Regions from separate parts of the Endozoicomonas sp. ALE010 genome, predicted to be linked through region 3. Evidence: predicted binding sites of a transcription regulator. Region 3 holds the regulator's gene; each other region holds the start of a gene.

Region 1 (3,120 bases), on a different contig from region 3:
AGGTCCACCCGGGTGTCGCTTTAAAATCGTGCAACAATGGTATCAGTTGGCTTTGTTCACTATGATTTAAAGGTCGTTTTGACCCTAATGTGTATTGTTTAATTGAACTGGCAAATTGACTGTGTTTTCTACCATCATAGCGATCACCATAACGAGCAGATATCCTCACCAGGCAACTCATTTTTTCGTGTGTAATGAGAGCATTAAAATCATAAACAGGTTTTACTGAATGTCTTGGTGGATAGTGAGAAGAGCATGCGTCAGAAGTATGATAAAATTCATTACACCTTGAGATATAGGGGGGTGGAGTATTCACCTGTCTGACTGTGTCATGCCGATATCGCCCACTCCTTGAAGCATTGGTATGACCATCCGGTGGTTTATAATCATTACCTGATGTCGTGTATTTCCAACTTATACCAGCAGTGCCTCTATCCATAATTATATTTCATTAATTCATAAAAAATATGAAAAGTGTACACTGTTCTGTTTATAGTTCATCTTGCTGAAATGTCTATAAACTCTGGTTTAATTGGTGCTTGCGACGAATTTTATAGATTAAATTCGAAACTTGTCTTTATTTGATCAACAATGGGTTTTTTAGACCAATTTGCTGCCGCCGCAGTAGGGCAGTTTATTCTCGGACAGCCCCCCGGGAGCCCTGATAAAAAAGGCTGAAACCAATGACAAAGAGGAAGATGAGGCATACCGACAGGAGACCGGATACGGTATCCCGGGAGATCTGAAGTTCAAACAGCAGCGGTTGGAAAAAATCCAGAAGGCCAAAAAAAACCTTGAAGAACGAGAGCTGGCACTGAATCCGGACAAGCCAATAGACGACAAAAAAATAACTCAGTTTTGCCGACCCCCATGCCCGGATGAGGCAGGTATTGACGCCTGTGTGGCGACTGATAGTAAGGAAAACCATCGAAAGAACTGCTGGAAAACTCAGACAGGAAGTTTGTCAAAGCCGATTTTATTTATAACTCGGCCAGCACAGACAAAACAATTATCAGGGAGCCTTAGGCTTCCATTAAAGATTAAAGGCCAGTGTGATTAGAAACAGCACCAGAGTGACACTGGCAATGATCAGTAATGTTTTCATTTGATGGTTCATCTGGCAGGCTGGCTCCCCAAAACTCATGTTCAAGGGTAAGTCGCAACTGCTGAGTTTCGTAGCCTGTTTTGGTAATGCCGTGTTTCAAAATTGTAATGCTGGAAACGTGTATGTATATACAGTATTCTTTTTAACGACAGGTTTGGAACAGAAATGGAATGGCCATATTGTTGGGGATTGATCCCGGGTCCAGGATTACCGGGTATGGAATCATTGAGGAAATTGGCTCCCAATGTAAATACGTAGCATCCGGCTGTATCCGAATTCAGGATGGGCCACTGCCAGAAAGACTTGCCCAAATTTTTCAGGGTATCAATACGGTGATTGAAATGTACAGTCCGCAATCTGTCGGTATTGAGCAGGTGTTTATGGCACGCAATGCCGACTCTGCCCTGAAGCTTGGGCAGGCCCGTGGCGCGGCGATTGTTGCTGCGGTAAATCATGGGCTTGAAGTTGCAGAGTACTCGGCACGACAGGTGAAACAGGCGGTGGTGGGTAAGGGCTCTGCGGAAAAGTCCCAGGTACAGCACATGATTACTTCAATTCTGAAACTGGATAAAACCCCTCAGTCCGATGCCGCCGATGCGTTAGCGGTGGCATTGTGTCACTCCCACACACGGGCAAGCCTGGTGCGAATGGCCGGTGCAACGGGCAGAAGAAATCGTCGGTTATTAAGTCGTTAGAAGAGATACTGAATATGATAGGCAGACTTCGCGGTATTTTGCTGGAAAAAAAAGCCCCATACCTGCTGATTGAGGCTGGTGGGGTGGGCTATGAAGTTGAAGCACCGATGTCGGTGTTTTACCGTCTGCCAGAGGTTGGTGTTGAGACAACGCTTTATACGCACTTTGTCGTTAGAGAAGATGCTCAGCTGCTTTATGGTTTCAGCGACGCCCGGGAGAGGGAGCTGTTCCGTACCCTGATTAAAGTGAATGGGGTGGGTCCGAAACTGGGCCTGACACTGCTCTCCGGAATAGAAGCGTCTGTATTTGTCCGTTGTGTCCATGATGGCGACAGTTCTACCTTGGTGAAATTACCCGGGGTTGGCAAGAAAACCGCGGAACGCCTGATCGTGGAGTTAAAAGACAAACTGTCAACATGGGATAGCTCTGCTGCGCAATTTGATGGTTTGACTGGAACGCCCCTGGGGCAGGCCCTGGAAAAACAGGCCGCTGATACTGAACAGGAAGCCGTCGGTGCCCTGGTGGCCCTGGGCTATAAGCCTCAGGAAGCCAGCAAGGTGATTGGGCGGATTAAAGTAGAAGGTCTGTCCAGTGAAGAACTGATCAGGCAGGCATTAAGAAGTATGATTTAACATCATTCCCGGGAAAAATTATGATTGAAGCGGATCGCTTAATTTCAGCCAGTGAGCGCCCGAGCGAAGAGGCCCAGGATCGGGCCATTCGACCTGTCCGGTTGCGTGAGTACACCGGACAGCCAAAAGTCAGGGAGCAGATGGAGATATTTATCCAGGCGGCCCGAAAGCGTGGCGATGCTTTGGATCATACGTTGATATTTGGCCCGCCCGGGCTGGGTAAGACAACGCTTTCCCATATTGTTGCCAATGAAATGGGCAGTAATATCCGTTCGACTTCCGGGCCAGTGATTGAAAAAGCCGGGGACCTTGCCGCCCTGCTCACGAACCTTGAGCCAAATGACATCCTGTTTATTGATGAAATCCATCGTCTCAGCCCGGCCGTTGAAGAAGTGCTCTATCCGGCCATGGAAGATTATCAGCTGGATATTATGATTGGTGAAGGCCCTGCGGCACGTTCGATCAAACTGGATCTGCCCCCCTTCACCCTGGTCGGCGCGACCACCCGTGCAGGGCTGCTGACTTCACCTTTAAGGGATCGGTTTGGCATTGTTCAGCGGCTTGAGTTCTACAATGTGGCGGATCTCAGTGCCATTGTGCTCCGTTCTGCTGGTATTCTCGGAGTGCCGATGAATAGCGAGGCGGCCAATGAAGTTGCCCGCCGTTCAAGAGGCACACCCCGTATCGC
Region 2 (3,120 bases), on a different contig from region 3:
ATTAGTGGATATCTACTGAAATAAGGGCACTAAATGGTTGGTTCGGTCAATTTTTCTTCAGTTCCAGTTGCTGTTGATCAGGGTAAATACACTAAGGAATATTTTGAAGATTATGAATCAAAGGCTCAAAGCCTGGCTGAATTAAAAGAGGACCGGGAAAAGAGTCCTGGATGGAATACAGTCAAGACGGTTGCGGTTTCTTCCCTTGCGGCAGTTTCCCAGCTCGGACAACTGGTTGGTAGCATTTTTGGCCATACTGTCTTTGCGCTCCCATCTGCCTTGGTGGGTGGGGTTTTCGGCTTTTGTGTTTATGCGCCCTTTATGAAGGCTGTGGATCATCTTTCGGGGAGAGAAAACACCAAGTCGTTCCTGGAATATACGATTACTCCAGCAAACATACTGAGTAATTTTATCTATAACCGGGTTACCGACCTTGCCTGTCGATATGTTGTGGGTTTCGGGCTTATGGTTGCGGTTGTGGAACCTGTGAATATCATCCTCGGCGGTCTGGCAGCAGGCACTTTATTGTCCCCACTGATTTACAATGACTTTAAACATAATAAATCCAATAATGTCGAGCATTTCATCGATGGTCCGGGAAATTTTTCAGTCAAGCTCAGTGCACAACACTATTTATGGCAAAAATTTGATGATTGGGCTGCGGGCATTAAAAGAACCCCTTTAGCTCTTCATGATCGAATTGCAGCTAAAGTGGTTGCCGAGCAGGTTTCTATCAAGGAATTGGCTGATCTGGTTGGCTGATGATAAAGGGCATTCATTTCCCCGACTGCTTTACAGGCGCTCAATAACGCCTGTTGCAAAGCACTACACCCATTCTCAGCAGGGCGAAAATTAATCACAGGCATTATGAAGTCGGTGCCTGGTATGGCCCATGAAGGCTTTGCTTTGTGCATTTTGGTGATACCGGACTAAAGCATTCCGGATGTTTGCCATAAATGTCTGAGTAAAATGCCTGTATTTCCGAAAGGTCTTTTTCGATGTCCTCCCCTGGCTCGATAACAGGACCAAATCCTCCGGTTCTGTCCTTGAAATCAAGAAAGGCAAGTACAATGGGGATGCCGGCATTTTTTGCCATATGGTAGAAGCCTGTGTGCCACCGCTCGCCGAGTGCCCGGGTACCTTCAGGGCATATCACCAGGCCCAGCTTTCTGTGTTGCTTGAAAGTACAGACCGCCTGTTCTACCAGGCTGCCTCTTCTGCATCTGCCATTCCGATCCAGTGGAATCCCTCCCATCCAGCGCATAACCCAGTTGAACGGCCCCCAGAACAGGGTGTGTTTGCCCACCCAGTAACACTGTACACCGGTAGCAAGGCCAATCGCCATGCCATAGACAAAGTCCCAGTTACTGGTATGGGGAGCACCAACAAGCACGTACCTGGCCAGGCGTGGGGCTCTGCCCTGAATCCTCCAGCCCATCACTTTGAGAAACAGTTTTGCGAATATAGAAAGGGTCTGGCTGACAATGGGTGTATTGAAAATTGTGATTTGCATAGTTCAGAGGGTGCCTTGCTATCCCGTTTACAGGAAGCGGTGTTGAAAGCTATCAAAAGAGCGATCGCTTTGAGCACAGCTTCATAACAGAAAATGAATGTATGCAGCCTTAACGACTGGTTAACAGGCAAGGAATTGCTTGCCAAAAGCATTCTGTATGTATATACAGTGCTTATCCCGGAGCTAATTGGAACATGATGGAAAGTAATGCCATTCTTGAGCAAAAGGTGGTCCAGAGAAAAATCATACATATCGATTTTGACGCCTTCTTTGCCAGTATTGAAATACGTGATAATCCGAGGTTGTCAGGAAAGGCGGTTGCTGTCGGGGGGGCTCCGGATCGTAGAGGGGTGATTGCCACTTGTAACTATGAGGCGCGTCGATTTGGTGTGCATTCAGCCATGTCTTCAGCCCAGGCGATGCGGCTCTGCCCGGAGCTGAAGATCATTCCTCCCCGCTTTTCTGTTTATCGTGCCGCGTCTTCTGAAGCTCATGCCATTTTTCGCCAATATACTGATTTAATTGAACCTTTGTCCCTGGATGAGGCCTATCTCGATGTCACCGGAACTCATCTTTGCCGAGGCAGTGCCACCTTGATTGCCGAGGAAATCCGGCAGAAAATTTTTCAACAATTGCATGTCACCGTCTCTGCCGGCGTTGCCACCAATAAGTTTCTGGCGAAGATTGCCAGTGACTGGAATAAACCCAATGGCCTTTTTGTGATCACTCCGGAACAGGCGGATGATTTTATTTTCGATCTGCCTGTGAAAAAAATTCATGGGGTAGGTCGGGTTACCGCCGGGAAACTGCATAAAAAAGGCATCAATACCTGCGGGCAATTACGCCAGTACTCCATTCTTGAGTTAAGTCGCTGGTTTGGCAGTTTTGGTGAACGGTTGTGGGAGCTTTCCCGGGGGCGGGATGATCGTGAGGTGCAGACCAGTCGGCGCAGGAAGTCCCTTTCTGTTGAGCATACTTATGATAAAGACCTGGCGGGGCTTGCGGATATTACTGCACAGGTTATCCCGTTGCTTGAAGAACTTCAGGAACGCTACCAGCGTATTGAAAAGGAATACGAGGTGCATAAGCACTTTGTTAAGGTAAAGTTTGCTGATTTTACCCAGACCACCCTTGAGGAGAGTCTGCCGACAACCGGTGAAAGTGTTAAGGAGCATTTTACTCAGTTGCTGGTAAGAGCCTGGGAACGGGGAGGTCGTCCGGTCAGGCTTCTTGGCTTAGGGGTCAGGCTTGTGGATCTCCGTGAAGAAAGAGCGCTTGAGCAGCTGGAGCTTTTTGAAAAGAAAATTATGGGGCTGGCTTAGGCTCCCGTTTTTTTTCTGCCAGCTGTCCAATCATATTGCTGACCAGACAATAAGCCACGAACCAATAAAAGCCAGAGTGCAATGCTGCATCAAATTGCACAATCTGCCTGGAATCGTCATGTCCAGCCGCAGTGGCATTGGCCGCCAGAAAGGCGATAAGTACTCCAATAGCAAACACATCAGCCATGGACCATTTGCCCAGTAAACTGTTCAGCCTGAGCAGTATTTGGTTTTCCCTGACAAAATTAGCCAGCAACAGGAAGCCCAGTTTTATCACCGGTATCA
Region 3 (3,120 bases):
TAGCTACGGCTATGCTCCCTCCGTTGTGCCTCGCATAGCTCCTGCCCAAGTAGCCAGAAATATGTGATTTCATATGGCCAGCTACTTATAAACTTTGAGCTCGACAAAGCACAAGTTGTTCCCGAAAGATTGATGGAGTTGGTTATGACAAACAATTGGCAGGGATATACCAATAAAATGCTCTTTCACGCCCGTTTGTTGCTGGATGCCTGGGAAGATGCTGATGATCTTGCCAAGCCGGCATTTCGTGAGGCCTGTCTGAATGCAATGGTTCAGGCTTACCGGTCATTACTGGCTGAAATTATGACGAATTACCGTTTGCCGGTAAATCAACTACCCTCTCTTGACGAGGCAATGAACAGTGTTCATCACAAAGGAGAGGTGTCTACTGAGTTGCAGTACATTGAACGTCTTGAGCAACATGATTCCTGGTTGTCGGCGTTATTAAAAAGTCATCAGGACTGTGCCATGCCTATACAGCGTAAAAGTGTTGAGCGGAATGAAATTCCTCTGTTTAATGCCAATAGTGTGCGGTTTGATCAGTCAGAAGGCTTTCTTTCTGTGCTTGAGTCCTTGAAGGAGCTGGTTACCTATAGTCGGAACTTCAGCCTGGAGTGGTAGGTTTCTGATGTTTTCAGGTTTGTTCATTGCCAGCCATATTCAGCTCTTTAGGGCTGATATCTTGAAAGCCTCTGCTGGCTAATGCACAATGCTTCACCGCTAACCCTAAAATCCCGGTGTCACTATTTATGTCAGCGTCGTTTCTTGAAATTGTTGAACTGCCTTCCGGCGAAATCGTTTTGCGTCGCAGTGATGAGGAGAACGCCGAGCCCCTGGTTACCATGTCATTCTCCCGGGAGTTGCTTGACTTTCTCCAGGGAGATCAGGTGGAGGTAGCCAAGGCTATGCTGGATGCCTGCATAGAAGAAGTCGGGCGTAAAACAGAAGCTGACGCTGGAGAATACATCCCTGAAAACCGGGTTCTTCACTGACTGTCATACAAACCCTCCAGTTATCCTCTGTTCCTGATTGCCAGTCCCTGACATTGACCTGAGCGAGCGGCGGTCTCGAGTTCAGAGAGTGTGATGCTATCCATCTGCTCGATCCAGCTGACCACGGTGTGGCTGGTGCCTGAGGCCAGTGCCTTGCGAGTGAGTTTCAGTGGGTCTGCCACTGCGGAAGGGTTGAGAACCTGAAGGCGCTGCCTGCTGATGCCCGATGACTTCAGCCAGTTTATGGTGCTTTTTGCCTGTTCACTGGACAGTATCAGGGTAAGCCAGCGTTGATCCTGATGGTTAGCCAGCTCATACAGAACAGTCTTCAGAAAACGTCCTGATTGCCAGGGCGGGCCTGAGAGAATCAGCTCATCAATAAAGCTGACAGGTTCACTGTCAATGCAGGGAGCGTTACCGTTCTGACTGGATGATGGTGTTAATGCTTGCATGTCAGGTCCTCTACATCAGAGATCGTCAGGGTCTAGTGCTGCTAAGCGCTGTTGCCCATACCGTTCGTCCTGAAGCTTGTCGAAGGACCCATAGGGCCTAAAGGCGGAAACTCCGGACTCTGATAGATCGTGCCAAGCACCCTTCGACTCCGCTCAGGGTGAACGTGGTTTACGGGTAATAACGCTTAGCCGCACTAGTTCCTGATAACCCCCACACTCAGTCCTTCGATAGCAAAGGTATCAACGCTGAGGTCTACTTCGATTGTCTTGAATTCTTTGTTTTCCGGGTGCAGGTAAATTCTGTTTTTAACCTGTTCAAAACGTTTGACCGTTACTTCGTCGTCAATTCTGGCAACGACAATCTGGCCATTGGCTGCGGTTGATGTTTTATGGACAGCCAGAAGGTCCCCGTCAAGAATACCGATATCCTTCATGCTCATCCCTTTTACCCGAAGCATGAAGTTTGCTTTGGGGGAAAAGAAATCAGGGTTGATGGACAGGTGGTCTTCAATATGTTCCTGGGCAAGAATGGGGCTTCCTGCAGCAACCTGTCCTACAATAGGCAGGCCGGAAGATTCAGTGCCGGGGATTCGGATACCTCTTGAGGTTCCGGGGGTGATCTCGATAGCTCCCTTGCGGGCGAGGGCTCTGAGATGTTCTTCTGCTGCATTGGGTGATCGGAACCCGAAGGTCTGTGCGATTTCTGCACGAGTGGGGGGGAAACCGGTCTCTTCTATATGAGATTTGATCAGTTCAAGAATCTCAGTCTGGCGCTTGGTCAATTTATACATGATTAAATCTGTGTTTTTATACAGTACATGTAATTATATACAGTATTTTGCTGACTGCAACCACCCCTGTCTTATTAATCTAACTTGATGTTTCAGTTGGCAAACGTTAGTTTTAAACAAATGTTTACATTGGAGGTTTTACAGACATGTCACAGTCAGCGACAGTAGACAGGATTCTGGACGCTGCCGAGAAGTTATTTGCTGAGCATGGGTTCGCAGAGACCTCGCTGCGTTCAATTACCAGTCAGGCGGGTGTTAACCTGGCCGCTGTTAATTACCACTTCGGCTCCAAAAAATCCCTGATCCAGGCGGTCTTTTCCCGTTTTCTTGATCCTTTTGTCAGCAATCTTTCCGGGGCTCTTGTGCGATATCAGGATAATAATGACGTTCTTGATCTGGAAGAAATACTTCATTTACTGGTGGATCAGATCATGGCGGTTAAACCCCGCAGCCCTGAAGATCTCTCTGTTTGTATGAGGATGATTGGCCTGGCCTACACACAGGGCCAGGGGCATCTGAAGAAATATTTGCGCGACGTCTACGGGGAAGTATTCCAGGCTTATCTGGAGTTGCTGGTAAAAGCGTGTCCTGAGTTGCCATTGAATGACCTGTTCTGGCGCGTCTATTTTATTCTGGGTTCCGCTGTGTTTACCCTTTCAGGAGCGGATGCACTGAGGGCTATTGCGGAAAGCGATTATGGGGTCAGGACTGAACTGGAAGATATCATGAGAAAGATGGTGCCTTTCATGGCGGCAGGTCTAAGATCGCACACCTGACGGATCATTTAACCATACAGAGCTTGATTTACCGATGCATCTTACTGTTCATATTGCCAGTCAGGAGATGGTGCTGCATGAGAAGGACGGCAAGCGCCGTGTTTATTCT
Region 4 (3,120 bases), on a different contig from region 3:
ATTATATAGGAATGGTGGGAAAAAATGATCACTTCACCCCATCATTAACAGGCTTTTTACCGGGCTTTTTTCACTGATGGCCTAATGAGCAGCAGAGCGGTACTGCTTAAGTATGTGCAGAGAGCGCGAATCCTCCTCCCTTCGCTGGCCTTTGCGTGCCCATAAATAGCGGTCACAATAGACTTGAACCAGGGCCTCCATCAGCTGACGATTGGTGTTTTCACCCAACTCGCCCAGTGCTCTTGCTGCCACTTCAGCGGTACACAAGTACTGCTCCTGACGATTACGTCGGAGACGGTAGATGGATGGCTCTTCAGGCTGCAAGCTCAGTAAATTCAAACCATGCAACCAGGGGCTTTGACGATACATTTTCCTGGCCTGTTGCCAGGTTGCATCAATGATAATGAAGGCAACCTTACGTTCACTCCCGGAATTATAATGCCACTGCCTGTTATGAAGAAGAGAAAGCGGAGTATATCTGGCTCATGGAGAAGCCGCGCTGGGCCAGAAAGCGGGTCTGCCGGGCTCTTTCTTTATGGTCCCGGGGTACAGAGGCACCAAACTTTCGCTCTTTTACCGCTTTTGCCAGTTCATCCCAGTGATCGTCCTGCTCCAGCAGGTATTGACCGATCAACTCGCTATCAACTCCTTTCTGAAACAGTTCCGATTTAATACGAACCGGACCGTAGCCCCGCTGTTGACGACTGTAGACCAAACTTTCAACAAAGCGGTCATCACTTTGCAGCCGCTCTGCCCGCAAGCGGGTAAGCGCGTCTAATACCAGTTCCCGGGGAAAACGGCCCGAGAGTTTTCGGACCAGTTCGGTAAAACCATGTTCCCGCCGGGCCAGTAGATCCATAGCAGCCCGGCGGACATCGTTTACCGATTGAATGACATCAGCAGACATTCAATTACTCAGCCAGCAGCTCGTCCTGCTGTACACTTGCCGCTGCATCGTCGTCACCTTTTTTGCCAGCACTTTTTCCGGCGTCAACTTCGGCTTTTTTTGCAGCGTCCTTCTCTGGAGTGCTCATTAACTCAGCACGGATCTGGGCTTCGATTTCAGCCGCCACTTCCGGATTATCAGAAAGATACTGGGCAGCATTGGCTTTACCCTGGCCAATCTTGGTTCCCTTATAGGCATACCAGGCACCGGATTTGTCCACCAGCTTCAGCTTGACACCCAGATCAATCACTTCGCCCATATGGTAGATGCCCTGACCATACAGAATCTGGAATTCAGCCTGACGGAATGGTGGCGATACCTTGTTCTTCACCACTTTAACGCGGGTTTCGTTACCGATCACCTCATCGCCCTGCTTCACCGAACCGGTACGACGAATATCAAGACGTACAGAAGAGTAAAATTTCAGCGCGTTACCGCCGGTAGTGGTTTCCGGGTTGCCGAACATCACACCGATCTTCATACGGATCTGGTTAATAAAGATGACCATGCAGTTGGTCTGTTTGATGGAACCGGTCAGCTTACGCAGTGCCTGAGACATCAGACGGGCCTGCAGACCAACGTGGGAGTCCCCCATATCACCTTCAATTTCAGCCTTGGGTACCAGGGCAGCGACAGAGTCAACCACGATAACATCCACGGCACCGGAACGAACCAGCATATCGGTAATTTCCAGCGCCTGTTCACCGGTATCCGGCTGGGAGACGTACAGGTCATCCACATTTACACCCAGCTTACCGGCGTACTGTGGGTCCAGGGCATGCTCAGCATCAACAAAGGCACAGGTGGCACCGTGCTTCTGGGCCTGGGCAATAACGCTCAGGGTCAGCGTGGTTTTACCGGAAGATTCAGGGCCGAAGATTTCAATAACACGGCCTTTCGGCAGGCCACCAATGCCCAGGGCAATATCCAGTTGCAGAGAACCGGTAGAAATTGCGGGAATTGCTTCCTGCTTCTGATCCCCCATCCGCATGATGGCACCTTTACCAAACTGTCGGTCAATCTGGCCAAGTGCTGCTGCCAACGCTTTTTTTCTGTTATCATCCATTTTTTCACGCCCTCAGTTCGATTCTGATTTCATCAGGAACAGCTCAATAAGTAATACTGTATATTTAAACAGATACTGGATATTTGTCCAGTATATTTATCGCTTCGACAGGAAGGAATCTTTTTTCAGGTTAACGTTTCTCAGGTCAACAGGGTCAGAACACCCAGCAACGCCTGAACAACCGTTTGCGCCCTGATCTGATCACGATCACCCTCAAAATGGAAGTGCCTTGCAGTTGTTTCCTGGCCGGCACTCCAGGCAATCCAGACGGTTCCCACAGGTTTTTCCGGTGTCGCCCCCCCCGGTCCGGCAACGCCGGTCACGGCTATAGAGATATCCGTTGCCAGCAGCTTGCGGACACCCCGGGCCATGGCGATGGCCACCTGCTCACTGACCGCACCGTATTTATTCAGCAACACTGTCGGCACATGCAGGAGATTGGCCTTTACGCCATTGGCATAGCAGATGACACCACCGTCAAACCAGGCCGAGCTTCCCGGCAACACGGTCAGGACATGACCAATACCACCACCGGTACAGGATTCAGCGGTAGACAGGGTCCAGCCCCTGGACATCAGGAGTTCAGCAATTTCCCTGACAATGGGGGACGTAGCAGAATGCAGTGCAGGTTCCATGGTCACTCGCCAGTACGGTTATCAGAGGAGCCAATCAGGATAGGATGTTATAACACGATTAGGGGCAGTCTTCACAAGTTATCATTGAATGCACCATTTCACAGCACTGTTGCCAGGGAAACATGCCTTGCCCCGGAGCATCGGGGCAAAGCATTCTCTCTCTATTCAAACTCCTTCAAACTCTCCACCGTTATGGCATAGACAACGTCAGTGTACTCGGAGGTATTGTTTTCAACCCTGATCACTCCTTCCAGCCAGTAAGGGGTATAGCCCGCTTCTGTGACTTTTATGCCCTGGTCATAGCGGACAAAAATGGTCTGATTGGGTGGCGGTGGCGGTACATGAATACAGGCTCCCAGGGTTGGCACCAGCAACAGCTCTGTGGCTGATTGATCCTTGCCAATATTCAGCGGTACCAGGTAACCGGGAATTTTGACCCGTTGCTGATTCATACTTGCTACCGGAATCTTGCC

Evidence for each region. The regulator LexA, encoded in region 3, represses DNA repair genes until DNA is damaged. The targets are predictions, from matches to a motif close to TACTGTNTANNTANACAGTA.
Region 1: a site for LexA is predicted at 1,222-1,241, ahead of ruvC (crossover junction endodeoxyribonuclease RuvC). Genes of this name have one in related genera too.
Region 2: a site for LexA is predicted at 1,665-1,684, ahead of dinB (DNA polymerase IV). Genes of this name have one in related genera too.
Region 4: a site for LexA is predicted at 2,067-2,086, ahead of recA (recombinase RecA). Genes of this name have one in related genera too.

The regions. Positions count from the first base shown of each region.
Region 1 is NZ_JBLYNV010000046.1:21,476-24,595, forward strand. It holds gene ACO6UY_RS17315 (DUF1601 domain-containing protein) at 1-439, opposite strand, end outside; gene ACO6UY_RS17320 (hypothetical protein) at 635-928, opposite strand; gene ruvC (crossover junction endodeoxyribonuclease RuvC) at 1,276-1,800, shown strand; gene ruvA (Holliday junction branch migration protein RuvA) at 1,815-2,432, shown strand; gene ruvB (Holliday junction branch migration DNA helicase RuvB) at 2,453-3,120, shown strand, end outside.
Region 2 is NZ_JBLYNV010000011.1:6,902-10,021, forward strand. It holds gene ACO6UY_RS06930 (hypothetical protein) at 34-762, shown strand; gene ACO6UY_RS06935 (lysophospholipid acyltransferase family protein) at 866-1,513, opposite strand; gene dinB (DNA polymerase IV) at 1,708-2,835, shown strand; gene ACO6UY_RS06945 (paraquat-inducible protein A) at 2,819-3,120, opposite strand, start outside.
Region 3 is NZ_JBLYNV010000131.1:1,609-4,728, reverse strand. It holds gene ACO6UY_RS23925 (DUF6586 family protein) at 145-621, shown strand; gene ACO6UY_RS23920 (hypothetical protein) at 750-992, shown strand; gene ACO6UY_RS23915 (hypothetical protein) at 1,013-1,444, opposite strand; gene lexA (transcriptional repressor LexA) at 1,639-2,235, opposite strand; gene ACO6UY_RS23905 (TetR/AcrR family transcriptional regulator) at 2,382-3,011, shown strand; gene ACO6UY_RS23900 (L,D-transpeptidase family protein) at 3,046-3,120, shown strand, end outside.
Region 4 is NZ_JBLYNV010000029.1:49,883-53,002, forward strand. It holds partial or broken gene ACO6UY_RS13435 (DTW domain-containing protein) at 82-414, opposite strand; gene ACO6UY_RS13440 (regulatory protein RecX) at 452-907, opposite strand; gene recA (recombinase RecA) at 912-2,012, opposite strand; gene ACO6UY_RS13450 (CinA family protein) at 2,153-2,647, opposite strand; gene ACO6UY_RS13455 (DUF3299 domain-containing protein) at 2,809-3,120, opposite strand, start outside.